DNA from 2 places in the Oscillibacter acetigenes genome. Region 2 is predicted to be linked to the other one. Evidence: a T-box and tRNA genes for the amino acid it is inferred to sense, from the RefSeq annotation. Region 2 holds a T-box; the other holds one or more tRNA genes.

Evidence for each region. A T-box is a leader RNA that pairs with one kind of tRNA and senses whether it is charged. The one in region 2 lies ahead of tyrS (tyrosine--tRNA ligase), so its partner is inferred to be a tRNA-Tyr.
Region 1: it encodes a tRNA-Tyr, which carries the amino acid that the T-box ahead of tyrS (tyrosine--tRNA ligase) is inferred to sense. The anticodon was not compared.

What each region holds. Positions count from the first base shown of each region.
Region 1 is NZ_JAOQKG010000001.1:151,837-156,611, reverse strand. It holds gene OCV80_RS00795 (cation-translocating P-type ATPase) at 1-506, shown strand, start outside; gene OCV80_RS00790 (aspartate/glutamate racemase family protein) at 558-1,205, opposite strand; gene OCV80_RS00785 (YitT family protein) at 1,222-2,106, opposite strand; gene OCV80_RS00780 (sigma-70 family RNA polymerase sigma factor) at 2,210-2,506, opposite strand; gene OCV80_RS00775 (hypothetical protein) at 2,487-2,720, opposite strand; gene OCV80_RS00770 (hypothetical protein) at 2,717-2,905, opposite strand; tRNA gene OCV80_RS00765 (tRNA-Thr) at 3,048-3,123, shown strand; tRNA gene OCV80_RS00760 (tRNA-Tyr) at 3,134-3,218, shown strand; gene OCV80_RS00755 (XRE family transcriptional regulator) at 3,435-4,181, shown strand; gene ymfI (elongation factor P 5-aminopentanone reductase) at 4,234-4,775, opposite strand, start outside.
Region 2 is NZ_JAOQKG010000003.1:26,249-31,023, reverse strand. It holds gene OCV80_RS06820 (RNA polymerase sigma factor) at 1-151, opposite strand, end outside; gene tyrS (tyrosine--tRNA ligase) at 309-1,544, opposite strand; T-box leader at 1,616-1,861, opposite strand; gene OCV80_RS06810 (hypothetical protein) at 1,881-2,165, opposite strand; gene OCV80_RS06805 (hypothetical protein) at 2,271-2,459, shown strand; gene OCV80_RS06800 (GntR family transcriptional regulator) at 2,564-3,352, shown strand; gene nifJ (pyruvate:ferredoxin (flavodoxin) oxidoreductase) at 3,425-4,775, opposite strand, start outside.

The DNA.
Region 1 (4,775 bases), on a different contig from region 2:
CCTCCTTCTTCCTGGCGCTGGAGCCCAACCACGACCTGGTGAAGGGCAAGTTCCTCCACAATGTGCTGCGGCGGGCTTTTCCCGGCGGTCTCACAGCCATCTTCGTCATCCTCTTTGCGGAGCTGTTCGTCTACACCTTCGACCTGACGCTGGCAGAGCTCTCCACCATCTGCGTGATCCTGATGGCGGTAAACGGTCTCATGGTGATCTACTACGCTGCCCGACCCCTGGATGCCAAGCGGCTGGTGCTGCTGGTGGCCATGAGTGCGGCCATGTTCGTGGCGGTGGTGTTCTATGGGGCGTTCTTCTCTCTCTCCTCCCTGTCCTTTGCAGCCTGGCTGGTGCTGATCGTGCTGGTGCTGCTGGTGGTGCCCATCCAGATGGGCCTGGAGTGGTGCTTTGACCGCTGCACCACGGCCCTGGACCGCCGCCGGGAGCGGCTGGCAAAGCGCCGCCGCGCTCCCCGCAGACCCCGGCCGGCGCACCGCTCCCGGCGCCGTCGGTGATCTTTCCCACGCCAAATAGAGCGGACCGTGGAAAACCACGGTCCGCTTTCTTCATTGGGTCAGCAGGCGGAGCATCTCCTCCGCCGGGTCCACCAGCGGCAGCCTTGTCCGGGCCGCCAGGGCCTCCTTAAAATAGGGGAAGTGCGTGCAGCCCAGCACCAGCGCCTCCATCCCGCCGTCGGCAAACCACGCTGCCAGCGCCGCCAGACGGTAGCGTTCCACCAGCTCCTCCGGCGGCATCCCCGCCTCCACGGCCAGCACCACCGGCAGCGCACAGGCCCCCAGCAGATCCAGGGCGGGATTGGCCTCCAGCAATACCTTCTCGATGCCGGAGAGTCCCTGGGCGTTGGCGGCGATGACTCCCAGCGCCCGGTAGCGGAGCGCCAGCCGCCGGTACACGTCCAGCGGCGTCACGATCCGCATCCCCGTCTCCTCCGCAAGCCCCGGGAAATCCACTGCCGCAGACAGGGAGTTGCAGTAGACGAAAGCCCGCCGACAGCCCTGGGCCATGGCGCCCCTCAGCACCGCCAGGGCCTGGCGGCGCTTGTCCGCTGCCGGGGCGTGCTGAAAGGCAGTCTGCTCCCTGGGTCCCCGGGAGAGGGGAAACGGCACGCCCGGCAGCCCCCGTTCCTCCAGATATGCCACGCCCATCCGGGTGTCCACCGGTGTGCCGGCCAATACAGCAATGGGTCCGTTCATGGCGATCCTCCTCTCCTCATCCCAGCTTCCGCGGAAAGTTGCCGAATACCCGGACGCCCTCCTGCACAGTCAAAAACGCGTGGGGGTCCACAGAGTGCACCATGTGGAGCAGCTCCTCGATCTCATATTTGGAGAGGCACACGCACAACACACGGACATCGTCCTTGGTGTAGGCGCCCACGCCGTCCCAGTAGGTCACGCTCCGCCCCAGCTGTTTGATAATGAAGTCCGCCAGGACGCTCTCGTCCTCCCGCGTGAAAATCAGAGCCTGAACGGTAACATTCTGCTGGTGCATCCTGTCCAGGATCATGGAGTTTGCGAAGTTGTAAATCACGGAGTAAATGGCGACCTCCGGGTCAAACAGGATCAGGATGGCCGTATAAAGCAGGGCATTGAAGCCCAGCGCAAATTTACCCACCGTAAAAGCACTGTCCCGCTTGCTCATGATGAGTCCCAGCACGTCCAGTCCGCCGCCGCTGCCGCCGCAGGTGAGGACGATTCCGCTGCCGATCCCGGTGAGGATGCCGCCCAGCAGGCAGGCCGTCAGATAATCGTCCACAATGGGCTGCGTGGGAATGGGAATGATGCTGTAAAAAACAGAGTAGGATACCGTACAGATGATGGTCCGCACCGCCAGTCCCCTGCCCAGGTTCCGATACCCGATCATGAGCAGCGGGATGTTCAGCAGAAAATAGAGGACGCCTGCGATGTCGTAGGCCCCGAAGCTCACGCCCAGGAAGTCCTGCAGCAGCGTTCGCACCAGTTGGCAGAAGCCCAGCAGGCCGCCGGTGTACAGGCTCAGGGGGACAATGAAGAGATTCAGCGCCGCGGCCGCGATCAGCTCGCCCAGCACGGCGAGCACCAGCCGCAGGATTCGGTTGTGCAGGGTAGTGTACAGCATGGGTAAAACCTCCCTTGGGAGTGCAGCTCCCTTCTGCGGATATCCATGGTCCCTCTTTGATACCGATTATACGGTGTATCCCGCAAAACCTCAAGAGGGAAAATTACAGGGCGTACCGCAGGCAGCGGTACAGCCGCTGTTTAGCCCGCTTCACCGTGCGGGAGACGGTGGAGCGGTTCACCCCCAGCTTTTGAGCAATCTGGGACATTTTCAGTCCCCGGTCGTAATAGAGGAACACCATCTCCCGCTGCCGGGGCGTCAGCTCCTGCTCCCGGGCCCGGCGCAGGCCGCGCCGCAGCCGCTCCAGCTGCTCACTGTTATCCTCCGCATGGTCCCGCAGCCAGACGGTCATGTCCCCGATCCACTCGCTGCTGCGGGCGTCAAAGCGTGTATCTCTCATGTCTGTGATAGCTCCTGTCGTAATAATGGGCCGTCAGCGCCGCCAGCTCCCGGGTCTCCTGCAGCAGCGGCGTCAGCTCTGTGATCCGCCGCCGCAGAAGGCGGCGGTCCTCCTCGTCCTTCAGCTCCCGCGCCGCCTGCCGCAGCTCGCCGATCCGCCGCCGCAGGGCGGCCGCGCTCTCCGCGTAGAGGGCGGACATCTCCAGCAGCGTCATGGCGCCGCCTCCCTTCCCCGCACCTGGCGGAAGGGAGCCAGCTCCGCCCGGGCGAACACCGGGAGGCAGGCCCCACATACGCTGCTGCCGTTGCAGTACCAGTAGTCCTCTCCCTCTGTGATCTCCAGCCCGCAGAGCGAGCAGCGCAGCGTCCGCCGTCGGCGGGTATGTTCCTTTGTTTCCAAATGCGATGCTCCTTTCCTGTATACAGATCCCGGCAAGTCTCATGTGCCCCGCCGGCAAAATGAAAAAAACGGGTGGAAAAGCAAAAATTTTCTGTTGACAAACAGGCGCTTATCTGGTAAGATAAATTCTGCTGTTGGAACTGCTGGTGTAGCTCAGCTGGTAGAGCAGCTGATTTGTAATCAGCAGGTCGGGGGTTCGAATCCGTCCACCAGCTCCAGTTTTAATATGGGGGAATTCCAGAGCGGTCAAATGGGGCAGACTGTAAATCTGTTGCCTTCGGCTTCGGTGGTTCGAATCCACCTTCCCCCACCAAAAAGGTGCCTGCAATCGCGGGCGCTTTTTTCATTTTGATAAACAAGATACTTGTAAATTTTTATTTATTTTACAAGTATCTTGTTTACAGCTATACAGTAGCACAAGTTTTTTTGAAAGTCAAGTATAATTTTACAAGTTTCTTGTAAAATTGGATTGACAGCTTCCTTGAAATCCGATAGGATACTGTCAAGAACATCGGAAAGGATGGGATCCATGGCATTTGGAGACCGGATCAAAGCCCGTCGGGAGGAGCTGGCTCTCTCCCGCCCCCAGCTGGCGGATCGGCTGGGCGTCACACCGTCCACTGTCAGCAACTACGAGACCGGTGTCAGCTTCCCTAAGGAGGAGATGATGCTCCGGCTGTTCGACTGTCTGGAGACGGACCCCAACACCTTGTTTCAGGACAGCTTTCGCCGCGGCGCGGACGTCCTGACTGAGCGGGAGCGGCAGCTGCTGGAGCAGTATCGCTCCCTCTCTCCCCTGGGGCGGGAGAGCGTCCAGACGATGGTGGAGGCGCTGCGGGCCTGTCAGCAGGAATCCGCAGCCCCGGAGCAGGAGCCCCGGGTCATTCCCCTGTACCGGACCCCTGCGGCGGCCGGTTATGCGGCGCCAGTGTTCGGCGAGGATTTCGACTACCTCCAGGTCACAGACGGCGTGCCTCAGGCCGCAGAGTTTGCTGTGCGTATCCAGGGGGACTCCATGGTCCCCTACATCCCGGACGGCTCCGTGGTCTATGTGAATCGCGATCCCCTGAAGGCCGGGGACGTGGGGATCTTCTGCGTGGACGGGGATATCTTCTGCAAGCAGTATTACAAGGATCCCGCCGGAACGGTGTATCTTTTCTCCCTAAACCGGGCGCGGGCCGATGCGGACGTGGTACTCACCGCCGGCAGCGGCCGGACGCTCGCCTGCTTCGGCCGGGTGATCCTCCACGCGCTGCCGCTGCCGGGGCGGACGTAACGGAGAGCCGGGCGCCGCCTATGCGGCGCCCGGCTCTCTTGTTCGGCAGTCTTCAAACGATGAACCCGCCGTCGGCGGCGAGGATTTGCCCCGTGAGGAAGGATGCCTTGTCGGAGGCCAGAAAGGCAACGGCGTGGGCCACGTCCTCCGGCGTCCCCAGCCGTCCCAGAGGCGTCTGCTCCGCCAGATCCCGCAGGGTCTCCTGTCCCAGAACCTGAACCATGTCGGTGTTGATGACGCCGGGAGCCACGCAGTTGACCCGGATGTGGGAGGGCGCCAGCTCCAGCGCCAGGGACCGGGTCAGCCCCACGAGAGCGGCTTTGGTGCAGGCATACGCCACCTCGCAGGAGGCTCCCCGCAGTCCCCAGATGGATGAGATGTTGACGATGCAGCCCGCCTTCTCATGGAGCATGTGGGGCAGTACTGCCTGGATGGTGTTCCGGGCGCCGCCCAGGTTCACGCCCAGATAGCGATTCCACTGGGCATCTGTGATATCCTGAAATTGGATCTGCCCCGCAATGCCGGCGTTGTTCACCAGCAGGCTCACGGGTCCCAGCTCCGCTTCCGCAGTGCGAACCATCGTCTCCACAGCCG
Region 2 (4,775 bases):
CCCAGGCCCGCTCCAGCCGCTCCTCCGCAAAGCGGCGGGGACTGGTCAGCAGCTTCAAAAGCACCGTCTGACAGATGTCCTGGGCGTCGTGGACGCTGCCCGTCCAGGTCCAGGCGATCCGCAGCACGGTGTCCGACCACCGCTCTACCAGTTCCTCCGCTTCCGGGCGGGTATATGTGATTTGTTCCGTACAATCAACTCCTTTGCCGGCGCCGTTCTGCTGATAAAACGAATGATGAGGCTGCCATCTGACAGGGACATACAAAAAGCCCGCCGGGAATATCCCGGCGGGCTGACCGAATGTCCGCTTACTGCTCTTCCAGCACGGCCTTGTGATAGACCTTCTTGCCCTTTTTGATGACCGCGCCCTCGCCGCAGCAGTCCTTGCAGCTGAACCTGGCCTCAATATCGGCCACCTTCTGGCCGCAGACCGTGACGCCGCCCTGCTGCACCAGCCGCCGGGCCTCGCCCTTGGAGGCAGCCAGGCCGCACTTTACCAGCAGGGTCAGAATGTCGATCTCTCCCTCGGCGGTGAAATCCTCCCGGCAGAGCTTGGTGCAGGGCATGTTGGCGCTGTCCCCGCCGCCGCCGAACAGGGCGCGGGCGGCCTCCTGGGCCTTGGCGGCCTCTTCCTCGCCGTGAACCAGCTTGGTCAGCTCGAAGGCCAGGATCTCCTTAGCGGTGTTCAGCTGACTGCCCTGCCAGGTATCCATCTCGTCGATCTGCTCCAGCGGCAGGAAGGTCAGCATCCGGATGCACTTGAGCACATCGGCATCTCCCACGTTCCGCCAGTACTGGTAGAAGTCGTAGGGAGAGGTCTTGTTGGGGTCCAGCCACACGGCGCCGCTGGCGGTCTTGCCCATCTTCTTGCCCTCGGAGTTCATCAGCAGCGTGATGGTCATGGCATAGGCGTCCTTGCCCAGCTTGCGCCGGATCAGCTCCGTGCCGCCCAGCATATTGCTCCACTGGTCGTCGCCGCCGAACTGCATGTTGCAGCCCACCGTCTGGAACATGTGGTAGAAATCATAGGACTGCATAATCATATAGTTAAATTCCAGGAAGCTCAGGCCCTTTTCCATCCGCTGCTTGTAGCACTCGGCCCGCAGCATGTTGTTGACGGAGAAGCAGGCGCCCACCTCCCGCAGCAGCTCGATATAGTTCAGCTTCAGCAGCCAGTCGGCGTTGTTCAGCATCAGGGCCTTGCCCTCGCCGAACTCGATAAACCGCTCCATCTGCTTCTTGAAGCAGTCGCAGTTGTGCTGGATGGTCTCCGGCGTCATCATGGAACGCATGTCCGTCCGGCCGGAGGGGTCGCCGATATAGCCGGTGCCGCCGCCGATCAGGGCGATAGGGCGGTTGCCCGCCATCTGCAGCCGCTTCATCAGGCACAGGGCCATGAAGTGGCCCACGTGCAGGCTGTCCGCCGTGGGGTCAAAGCCGATATAGAACGTGGCCTTGCCGTTGTTCACCAGCTCCCGGATCTCCTCCTCGTCCGTCACCTGGGCGATGAGCCCCCGGGCCTTCAGTTCCTCGTAGATCTGCATGATTTGTCTCTCCTTTTGTCCGTTTGTGAAATCTGGGACAGGTATCAAAAACGCCCTCTGTCCCCCAGGGGACAGAGGGCGAGAAGTTCTCGCGGTACCACCTCTGTTCGCGCCGCCCTCGCGGGCAGACGCCTCAGGCCGTGCGAACACACGGCGGCGCTGTAACGGGCGCTCCCGGAGCACGCCTACTGGGCCGAAGGCCGTTTGGGTGCCAGCTCCGCGGTGTATTCGCCGGGCCCTGCCCGCCTCTTTCCACCAGACCAGAGGCTCTCTTGGGGGCGGTCTTCCCGGGTACTGCTCCGCTTCATCACTGTAAGAGGTATTCTAGCCGATTTTTTACAGCTTGTCAACGGGTGGACGGCCTTTCTTTTTGCGGAAGAAATCGTATACACCCTTCTGGCAGTCGTCCTCATCCGCCTGTTCCAGCATCTGGCGGAGACGGCTCTCCGCCTCCTGAAGCGGGGCGCAGGCGCAGGGTGTCCGCCGCAGGATCTCCAGGACCTCATACATCTCGCCGCCGAGCCGCAGATAGAGGTACTTGTACCGGATGTTCTCCTCCGCTTTCTCCTTATAGAACTCCGCTTCCCGCCTGTATGCCTCCGCCGTCTCCAGATCGTCCATTCTGACACCTCCTTAAATTTTGTGTCTATATTCTAGTACGCTTTTTACATAGTAACTCGTTTTGTACTTAAAATCAACTTATATTCTACTGAAATGGAGTTTACTATGAAAAAGCCACGGGACAGTCATCTTGGATTTCGCATGGATAAGGAGACACATGACAAGCTGTTTTATATCGCGGAATATGAAGGACGAACAGGCAGCGGGCAGATTCTTTACCTGATCCGCCGCTGTATCACGGAGTTCGAGCAGGTCCACGGCAAAATCAATCTGGAGGAAGAACTCCGGGACTGAAGGAGCCCCCTCCCGGTCCGGCGCGGTTTTCTGCGCCGGGCTTGATTTTCGCGCCCGCGGCCGCTATGATAGGATACAGATATTTTTCAGAAGTGAGGTGCCCTATGCCCCAGGATCCCAGACAGCGGGACGGCTGCCAATTCACCGCACAGAACATCACAGCGGCCCAGGAGAAGAATCCCTTTGCCAAGATCTCCGACATCGTCTATGAACTGCTGGAGAAGGCCATCTTCTCCTCCGCCATCCCGCCGGGGAGCAAGCTGAACATCTCCAAGCTGGCGGAGCAGATGGGGGTCAGCACCTCCCCGGTGACCCGGGCGGTGGAGCGGCTGGAGGAAAACGGCCTGGTGACCGCCGTCCGCAGCAGCGACAGCAAATACCGCAGCTACTTCGTCTTTGACCTCAGCAGCGAGTCCCTGGAGGACCTGTTCGTGGCCCGGCGGGCCATCGAAGGAGAGGCGGCCTTCCTCTGCGCACAGAAGCGGACTCTGATTGACCTGCCCAGGCTCCAGAAGCTGGCGGACCAGTTCCAGTCCGCCTGGCAGGACTTTGCGAAGGATCTGGATACCGCCCCCACCGCCTCCGAGCGGGCCAAGATCGACCTGGAGTTCCACCACCAGCTGGTGCTGACCACAGAGAACGAGTATCTCATCGACATGTTCGAAACCCTCCAGGGCACCCTTCACTACCTGTCTATCCGCTCCTGCGAGTTCGTTGCCACGGAACAGAAAAAGGACAATCTGATCGTCATGGGCTCCCAGCACGTGGCTATCTGCTCCGCCATCGGCCTGGGGCTGCCGGAGCTGGCTCGCTCCGCCATGGAGCGGCACATCGATTTCTGCTGCAGCCGCTGCCTCATCAACCGCACCTTTCACGCCGCCGGATCCCGCTGACGGCGGAACGAAAGCGCCCCAGGGCAAAGCCCTGGGGCGCTTTCGTTTATAGGAGTGTCGATTTCAGCAAAGTTATTTCTGGGCCGCCAGCTTCTCGTACTGGGCGTACCGGGCGGCGCACTGCTCCTCCGCCTCGGCGAAGAGCTGCTCGGCGATCTGAGGGAAGGTGCGGGTCAGGCCGGAGAACCGGACCTCGCCCATCATGAACTCCCGCAGCTTGCCGTTGGGGGCCTTGCTGTCCAGCTGGAAGGGGTTCTTCCCCTCCGCCGCCAGCTCAGGGCTGTACCGGAACAGGGGCCAGTAGCCGCACTCCACCGCCAGCTTCTGCTCCGCCTGGCTCACCTTCATGCTCTTGGCGATGCCGTGGTTGATGCAGGGGGCGTAAGCGATGACGAGGGACGGGCCCTTGTGGGCCTCGGCCTCCTTCAGGGCCTTCACCACGTGGGCGGGGTTGGCGCCCATGGACACCTGGGCCACATAGACATGGCCGTAGTTCATGGCAATCATGCCCAGGTCCTTCTTGGGGGTCTTTTTGCCGCTGGCGGCGAACTGAGCCACCGCACCGATGGGCGTGGCCTTGGAGGCTTGGCCGCCGGTATTGGCGTACAGCTCGTTGTCCACCACCAGGATGTTCACGTCGATGCCGGAGGCCAGCACGTGGTCCAAGCCGCCGTAGCCGATGTCATAGGCCCAGCCGTCGCCGCCGTACATCCACATGGTCTTTTTCACCAGCTGGTCGGCGTTGTCCCGCAGGAACCGCACGTCGGCGCTGGAGTCGGCGGTCTGGTTCAGGGCGGCGATCAGGGCGTCGGACACGGCCCGGGTCTTGTCGCCGTCGTCGCCGTCTTGCAGCCAGCTCTCCAGGGCGGCCTTCAGGGCAGCGTCGGAGGTAGTGTCCAGGGCAGCCTTGGCGTGGGTCTTGACCTGGTTGCGCTGCTGGTCCACGGACAGGCACATGCCCAGGGAGTATTCGGCGTTGTTCTCGAAGAGGGAGTTGGACAGGGCCGGTCCGTGACCGGCGGAGTCCTTCACCATGGGAATGGAGGGTACGGAGAGGAACATGGCCTGGGCGCAGCCGGTGGCGTTGGCGATGTACATCCGCTCGCCGAACAGTTGGGTCATCAACTTCATGTAGGGGGTCTCGCCGCAGCCGGCGCAGGCACCGGAAAACTCCATCAGCGGCCGCTGGAACTGGCTGCCCCGGACGGTGAACTTGTCCAGAGGATTGGCCTTCTCGGAGAGGGACAGGCAGTGATTCCAGTTGTCCTGCTCCGGCATCTGGGACTCCAGCGGCTTCATCACCAGGGCCTTCTCCCTGGCGGGGCACACGTCGGCGCAGCTGCCGCAGCCCTGGCAGTCCAGGGGATCCACCTGGATGCGGAAGGTGTAATTCTCCATCCCCCTGCCGTTGGCCTTGTGGGTG